Regions from separate parts of the Mesorhizobium sp. M7A.F.Ca.MR.245.00.0.0 genome, predicted to be linked through region 1. Evidence: riboswitches for the same ligand, from Rfam matches in the RefSeq annotation. Region 1 holds a riboswitch; the other holds the start of a gene.
What was found. Region 1 has a riboswitch for cobalamin ahead of EOB80_RS29625 (CbtB domain-containing protein). Riboswitches for the same ligand answer to the same signal wherever they lie in the genome.
Positions count from the first base shown of each region.

Region 1 (3,892 bases):
CGCTCTGGCCCGCCTTGCCGTTTCGCGAATCGTCGGCCGCGACCCTGAAACGCTCGACAGGGCCGGCGTCTGCCGCGCCGCGATCGAGAGCCTGGCTGAGAATTTCTCCGACGGCATCGTCGCCCCCGCCTTCTGGACCGGCGTCGGCGGCCTGGCCGGCGGCGCCGCCTACAAGGCCGCCAACACCGCCGATTCGATGATCGGCCACCGCACCCCGCGCCACGAGGCCTTCGGCTGGGCGGCGGCGCGCTTCGACGACTGGATCAATCTGCCGGCGTCGCGGCTGACGGCGCTGCTGATCGTGCTGGCGGCGTTCTTCGTCAAAGGCGCTGATGCGAAAAATGCCTGGCATGCGGTGTGGCGCGACGCGAAAAAACACCGCTCACCCAATGCCGGCTGGCCGGAAGCGGCGATGGCCGGTGCGCTCGGCCTGGCGCTCGCCGGGCCGCGCAGCTACGGCGGCGTGCTCGTGGACGACGTCTTCATGGGCGAAGGTGGGCGGCGCGAGGCCGACAGCGTCGACATAAGGCGAGCGCTGAAACTCTATCGCGTCGCCGACTATCTGCTGATCGCGCTGTTCGGGTTGGTTTCGGTCGTTGTCATCGTGGCGTGATCTACTTCACCCTCCCCCTTGTGGGGAGGGTAAGAAACGCTCAGAACTCGATCCCCTGCTGCGCTTTCACGCCTGCGGAAAAATGGTGCTTGGTTACGCCCATTTCGGTGACGAGGTCGGCCGCCTCGATCAGCGCCGGCTTGGCGTTGCGGCCGGTGACCACGACATGCAGGCCCTCACGCCGCGCCTTCAACGCCGCAACCACTTTGTCGAGGTCGAGATAGTCGTAGCGCAGCGCAATGTTCAGTTCGTCGAGCACCAGAAGGCTGATCGACGGATCGGCCATCAGCTCAAGCACCTTGGCCCACGCGGCTTCGGCGGCGGCGATGTCGCGCTTCAGGTCCTGCGTTTCCCAGGTGAACCCCTCGCCCATCGCGTGCCAGACAACGCGGTCGCCGAAGGCGGCGAAGGCGTCCTTCTCGCCGGTGTGCCACTTGCCCTTGATGAACTGGACGACCCCGACCCGCTTGCCGTAGCCGAGCATGCGCAGCGCCAGGCCAAAGGCGGCGGTGGTCTTTCCCTTGCCCGGTCCGGTGTTGACGATGAGCAAGCCCTTCTCGACCGTCTTGCTCGCCACCTCGGCATCCTGCACAGCCTTGCGCTTGGCCATCTTGGCGCGGTGGCGTTCTTCGTCCCTATTGTCGATGTCGGTCATGTCATTTCACCTTGAGCGGCAGCCCTGCCACCATAAGCAGCACCATGTCGGCGACGGCGGCGACCTGCTGGTTGAGCCGGCCGGCGGCATCGCGAAACCGGCGCGCCAGCGCATTGTCCGGCACTATGCCTTGGCCGACTTCATTTGACACCACGAACCAGGGGCCGCGCGGCCGCGAAAGCACCTCCGCCAATCGCCGGCATTCAAGCTCGAAATCGTGTTCGGCCAGCATATGGTTGGTCAGCCACAGCGTCAGGCAGTCGACAAGCACCGGCCGATCGTCCGGCAAGGCGGCAAGCGTACCGGCGAGATCGAGCGGTGCGTCGATGGTCGTCCAGCCTTCGCCGCGCCGCGATCGGTGCAACGCAATGCGTTCATGCATCTCGTCATCATAGGCTTGCGCCGTGGCGATATAGGTCCAGGGGGGCGGCATGGCGGTCGCCAGAATTTCGGCGTGCGCGCTCTTGCCGGAGCGCGCACCGCCGATGAGGAAGGTCAGTGTCTTGCGATCAGGCAAAGCTGTCGCGCAGGCTGGTCGCGGTGCCGGTGAAACGGCCACGCACCACGCCGACGACCGCGCCGAGCACCAGCCAGAACACCAGATTGGTCACGGTCACCGCCACCACGAACTGGTGATGCAGCCCTTCTGGAATCGCCGTCTCGTAACTGTCCGGCTGCGGTGCACCGACAACATGCGGTGCGACGATCAAAAGGACGGCAAGGATCGCGAGCGGCAGCGACTTGCGAAACGCGATCAGGCCGAGACCGGCAGCGGTTGCCGCCACCGTCGCCCACCACCAGATCTGCCGATGGGTGAGATCGGCGGCCGGCATGGCCGGCAGTTCCGGCGGCAGGCCGAGGCCCGGCGCCAGCGTGAACACGGCAAAGCCGGCCAGGCCCCAGAACACGCCCTGGCGCCAGCCACCGATGCCGCAGGCGAATTCGGAGACCGCGACCAGGATCAAGGCGAAGCCGATGCCGGTGACGATGTTGGCAAGCACGCTGAAGGCGAAACGCTCGAAACCGTCTGCCGGCGCCCAGCCTTCGTCTGCCGGAGCGGCTTCCGCCGCCGGAGCAGTTGTGCTCATGGCATTGCTATCCGTTGCGGCCGGAGCGGCATGGTCATGGTGATGCCCGCCGCCGGCCTGTTCGTAGACTTCCGCCTTCAGGATCAGCGGCACGGTGGCATAGGCCTGCATGCAGGCGAGAACGACGCCGGCCACGAGCCCTGCGATCGCCGCGATGAACACGACGTTGCGAAACAGGTTCATGATGTCAATTCCTCGTCAGTGGCAGGGAAACGCCATCGAATGGCGATAATCGTGAGCCGCATTGTGGACCGCATCGATATGCGAGAAGCCGACAAAGCCCATCACGAAAATGCCGAGCAGCCCGGCGAGCGCGAGCTGCATGAAGCGCGACTGCGAGGAGACGGAGGTGCCGAGGGAGACGGAAGCGGTAGTCATGTCTTGTCCTTTCGCCCTCCACCCGAGGGCATCGAAGTCAGTTTCCTGTCGCCGGCAGGTCTCCTGGCTCACGGATCAGCGTCCTTCCCCACCTTCCCGAAGAAAAAATCCTCAGTGGTTTATGGAGAGGACTACCGCACACAGTTGCGGGGGCAGCCACGGCATTGGGCGAAATTCGCCCTCACCGCATTCCCTCTTGGCTCCAAAATGGAACCGGCGACACCGGTGACTATAGGCAGAATCCTTGCTTCCGGCAAACCAAATTCCGCCGGTGACCATTGCGAATGCGCCATGAAGGTCAAAGTGATTTCGGCAGATAGCGCCACGTCACAAAGCCGCAGACCGCCGCCAGCAGGCCGAGCGTGACGAACACCGAGCCCAGGCCGAAGAAGGCCAGCGCCACCGAATAGACCAGCGGCGGCGTCAGCTCGGAAAAATCGAGATAGGTGCGGTAGACCGCTGCCATCTGCGGTCTTTCATAGGAGCGCACCGAGCGCATGAAGGCGGTCGAGCCGAGGGCGTCGAGCGCAATGGTGAAGAAGGCACCGCAGAGCAGGAAGGCGCCGGTAAGCAGCGGCACGGTTTCGCCGACGAAGCCCGCCGCCAAAAGCGCGGCCGACATGGCGAAATAGGCGAATGTCATGGTCCCGCGGCCACCAAAGCGCTTTCCTGCCTTGCCCCAGAAAATCGCCATGAACAACAGCGCGTTGCCGGCCGAAACCAGCAGGCCGCCGGCCAGCTTGCCCTCACCTGTGATGACCATGAACAGCGGCCCATAGACGAAGAACGTCGTCCAGAAGCAGGAGCGGCCGAAGGCGATCAGCCAAGCCAGCCTGAGCCTGGGCTGCGCCACGAAGCGGCCGATATTGGCGAGCGGATTGACGGGGCGCGTCTTGCCCGGACGGATAGACTGGTTGTCGCCGAGGCGGTAGGTCCAGAACAGCGCCAGCAGGCCAAACGCGAACACCGCGACCGTACCATGCGCGGCATAGATGCCGAAGCGCGTGTAGAGGAAGATGCCGAGCGTCGGCCCACCGGTCCAGGCCAGCATCGACCACGCCATGCGCAGCGATTCGGCCTGCATGAAGTCGGTCTTGCGGATGTGGTCCATGATGTAGAGGTTGAGCGTGATCGACAGCGCGCTGGCGCCCATCACCC
Region 1 covers NZ_RZTE01000047.1:9,782-13,673, forward strand. The annotation lists gene cbiB (adenosylcobinamide-phosphate synthase CbiB) at 1-613, shown strand, start outside; gene cobO (cob(I)yrinic acid a,c-diamide adenosyltransferase) at 654-1,268, opposite strand; gene cobU (bifunctional adenosylcobinamide kinase/adenosylcobinamide-phosphate guanylyltransferase) at 1,270-1,785, opposite strand; gene EOB80_RS29620 (CbtA family protein) at 1,778-2,539, opposite strand; gene EOB80_RS29625 (CbtB domain-containing protein) at 2,555-2,734, opposite strand; cobalamin riboswitch at 2,770-2,967, opposite strand; gene EOB80_RS29630 (MFS transporter) at 3,033-3,892, opposite strand, start outside.

Region 2 (3,892 bases), on a different contig from region 1:
GATCATCCTCGGCTACAACATCCGCATCAATTCAGCCTCGCCCTTCGAGACGGCGCGGCAGGGCGTCGTGCTCTATGCCCAGAACGGCAAGGTCATGGTCAAGAACGCCGTCTGGCTGGCGGTCATCATGTGGGGCGTGTCGTTCATCATCTTTCTGATGATGCTGGCGCCTGCCGGCGCGATTCTGTTCCTGATGCCTGGCCAGCTCGCCGGCTGGGCTTTTGTGCTCGCCATCGTCTTCGCCTGGGCATTCAAGGCGGCGTTCATTGAACCCTTCGCCATCGCCTGCCTGATGCAGGTCTATTTCAAGACCATCGCGGGCCAGGTGCCGGATCCGGCCTGGGACGCCCGGCTGGCCGAGGCGTCGTCGAAGTTCAGGGAGCTCAAGGACAAGGCGCTCGCCTCCTTCGGCGGTTCGCGCTGGGGTACGGCCGGCGCCACACCCTGATCGGCCGGGCGGGTGATGTCTGGTGAGGCAGAAACGGTGTTGAGGCGCGCCACGGTGGATTTGAGCTGTGTCTCGCCTTGCCCGGAAAAGGTCTCGCTCATGATCAGCTCCGGCAGCGGCAGCCGCCGTCCCCAGCCATGCGTTTCAAGGTCCGGTTTGGGAGCGAACTCGGAAACACGGCCCACGCAGAGATAGGCGATCGGCGTTACGTGGTCCGGAATGGCCAACAGCCGCTTTAGCGCCTGCGCTTCGATGATGCTGACCCAGCCTACACCGACGCCCTCGGCACGCGCGGCCAGCCAGAAATTCTGCACCGCGCAGACGGTGCTGTAGAGATCCATCTCCGGATTGTGCCAGCGTCCCAGCGGCGAACCCTTCGAGCGCTGCCGGTCGCAGGTGATGCAGATGTTGAGCGCGCTTTCGCAGATGCCTTCCAGCTTGAGCTTGCGGTAGAGTTCCTGCCGCTCTTCGTCGATCGCCGGCAGTTCCTGCTCGCGCGCCGCCAGGAACAGGTCGCGTATCTTTTCCCGTCGCTCGGCGTCGCGAATGACGATGAAGTTCCAAGGCTGCATGAAGCCGACAGACGGCGCATGGTGCGCGGCAAGCAGCAGCCGCGCCAGCACGTCGTCATCAATTGGGGTGGGCAGGAAATGACTGCGCACGTCGCGCCGTGTGAACATGGCGCGATAGACCGCATCGCGCGCACTCTGGTCAAATCCGTCGCCAACAGCAGCGGTCAGGTGTTCCGGCATCGCTTGTCCCCTTGCGATTGCAATTGATATCATCCGCCTGACCATGCGGATGACGATGCCTGCCAGGCCGGTCTTCTGGCTCGGGATCAACCCGCGTCCGGTGCCTTCCCGTCATCGACAGTGGCATTTACCGGCGCGGTCCCCCTCACAGCGTTGGGCACGCCACGGAATTCAACCGTGTTCCCGATTCTCCCGCTTGCGGCGGGCACCAGGCAGTACCAAGGATCTTACGCCGAAGCGCCCGCGGGGCCAATGCTTGCAGCGACGCGAATGGACGCAGTCGCGATTTTCCCCAGTCATCGGCCGCCCGTGCATGGCCTTTGTCGATCCGGGTCACTAGATTAGGACGATGACCACCCGTCTCTACACCCATCCGATCTTCCTCGAGCATCTCACGCCGCCCGGACATCCCGAGCGGCCCGACCGCTTGCGTGCCATCGAGCGCGTGCTCGATGAGGAAGCCTTTGCCGGGCTCGATCGTATCCAGGCGCCGGAAGGCGACGAGGCCACCATCCTCTACGCGCATCCCGCCGATTTCGTCGCCCGCGTGCGCGCCGCCATTCCCGACGAGGGGATTGCCCGCATCGATGCCGACACCACTGCCAGTCCGAAGAGCTGGCAAGCGGCGATCACCGCGATCGGCGCCGCCAACGCCGCCGTCGATGACGTCTTTTCGGGCCGTGCCGACAACGTCTTCGTCGCCGCCCGGCCGCCCGGCCATCATGCCGAAAAGACCACCGCCATGGGCTTCTGCCTGTTCAACACGGCGGCGATCGCGGCGCGCTATGCGCAGAAGAAACACGGTGTCGAGCGCGTTGCCATCGTCGACTGGGACGTGCATCACGGCAATGGCACGCAGGACATTTTCTGGGACGATCCGTCGGTGCTCTATTGCTCGACACACCAGATGCCGCTTTATCCCGGCACCGGAGCGAAGAACGAAACGGGCGCCGGCAACATCGTCAACGCGCCGCTGGCGCCGCAGACTGGCAGCGAGGTGTTTCGCGATGCCTTCCTGTCGCGCGTCCTGCCCGCGCTCGACAATTTCGCGCCCGACCTGATTATCATTTCGGCGGGGTTCGACGCGCACCACCGCGATCCGCTGGCCGAGATCAATCTGACCGAGGATGATTTCGATTGGGCGACCGGCCAGCTGATGCAGCGCGCGGCACGCCACAGCGGCAACCGGCTCGTCAGCCTGCTCGAGGGCGGCTACGATCTGCAGGGATTGGCATTTTCGGTCGCCGCCCATGTCGGGCGACTGATGAAAGGATGAATGATGGCCGATGAGACCAACGAAGACGTCAAGGCGATGAGCTTCGAGCAGGCACTCGATGCGCTGGAGAAGATCGTCGATGATCTGGAGCGTGGCGACGTGCCGCTCGACCAGTCGATCAAGATCTATGAACGTGGCGAGGCGCTGAAGGCGCATTGCGACCGGCTGCTGAAGGCCGCCGAGGACAAGGTCGAGAAGATCAGGCTGTCGCGCGACGGAAAGCCGGTCGGAACGGAGCCACTCGACGCGGATTGAGGCCCGGTCCGAACATAGGCTCGCCTCACCGGTTTTTGGACATGATCATGATCGAGGATATAACTCGTCCCGATTGAAACAGCTCAAGGACAAGAGGAGATACGGAAGGGATGTGCAGAAACATCAAGACCCTGTTCAATTTTGATCCGCCGGCAACCAATGACGAGGTGCGCGACGCGGCCCTTCAGTTCGTCCGCAAGCTGAGCGGAACGACGCGACCCTCGAAGCAGAACCAGCACGCCTTCGACCATGCCGTCGAAGCCATCGCGGCCTCGGCGCGCGAACTGCTCGATTCCCTGGAAACCCATCAGCATCCGCGTAATCGCGAAGAGGTGGCGGCCAAGCTGCGGGCAAAGGCGGCGATCCGCTTTGCCTGATGCGGCCAGGCGGCCTTCGACCACCGACAAGGAGAGTCCATGAGTTTCTTCCCCGGGAAAGACCCTGAGGTGGGCGATGCCTTAGCCAGCGACCAGATCGAATTGATGGTCATCCCGAACGCCAAGGACATCGGCGGTTTTCAGGTGCGCCGTGCCCTGCCGACGGCAAAAAGGCGGCTGGTGGGGCCGTTCATCTTCTTCGACCGCATGGGCCCGGCGATCCTGCGGGCCGGCCAGGCACTGGATGTCCGTCCGCATCCGCATATCGGCCTGTCGACGGTCACCTATCTGTTCGACGGCAAGATCCGGCACCGCGACTCACTCGGTACTGAAATGGTCATTCAGCCCGGCGACGTGAATTTGATGACCGCCGGCCGCGGCATCGTCCATTCGGAGCGTACGCCGGAGGAATTGCGTGGCGCGCCGATGTCGGTGTCCGGCCTGCAGACATGGCTGGCGCTGCCGGACGACAAGGAAGAGGTGGCACCGGTTTTCGAGAACACAGGAGCGCTCAGGCTTCCCGAGATCGATGCCGAAGGCGTCAACGGGCGCCTCATCATCGGCGATTTCCAGGGGTTGCGGTCGCCGGTCAGGGCCGACTCGGAGACGCTCTACGCCGACCTGCGCCTGGCGCCCGGCGCCAGCGTGAAAATCCCTGCCGATGCGGAAGAGCGCGCCATTTACACGCTGGAAGGCGAGGTCTCGATATCAGGTGACGTCTTTCCGGCGGAACGGCTGCTGGTGTTCCGTCCCGGTGACGAGATCGTCGTATCGTCGCAGACCG
Region 2 covers NZ_RZTE01000004.1:726-4,617, forward strand. The annotation lists gene EOB80_RS06525 (hypothetical protein) at 1-448, shown strand, start outside; partial or broken gene bluB (5,6-dimethylbenzimidazole synthase) at 571-1,245, opposite strand; cobalamin riboswitch at 1,248-1,428, opposite strand; gene EOB80_RS06535 (histone deacetylase family protein) at 1,550-2,476, shown strand; gene EOB80_RS06540 (exodeoxyribonuclease VII small subunit) at 2,480-2,731, shown strand; gene EOB80_RS06545 (DUF2277 domain-containing protein) at 2,842-3,108, shown strand; gene EOB80_RS06550 (pirin family protein) at 3,148-3,892, shown strand, end outside.
Region 2: linked by a shared signal. The riboswitch ahead of bluB (5,6-dimethylbenzimidazole synthase) and the one ahead of EOB80_RS29625 (CbtB domain-containing protein) in region 1 are both predicted to bind cobalamin.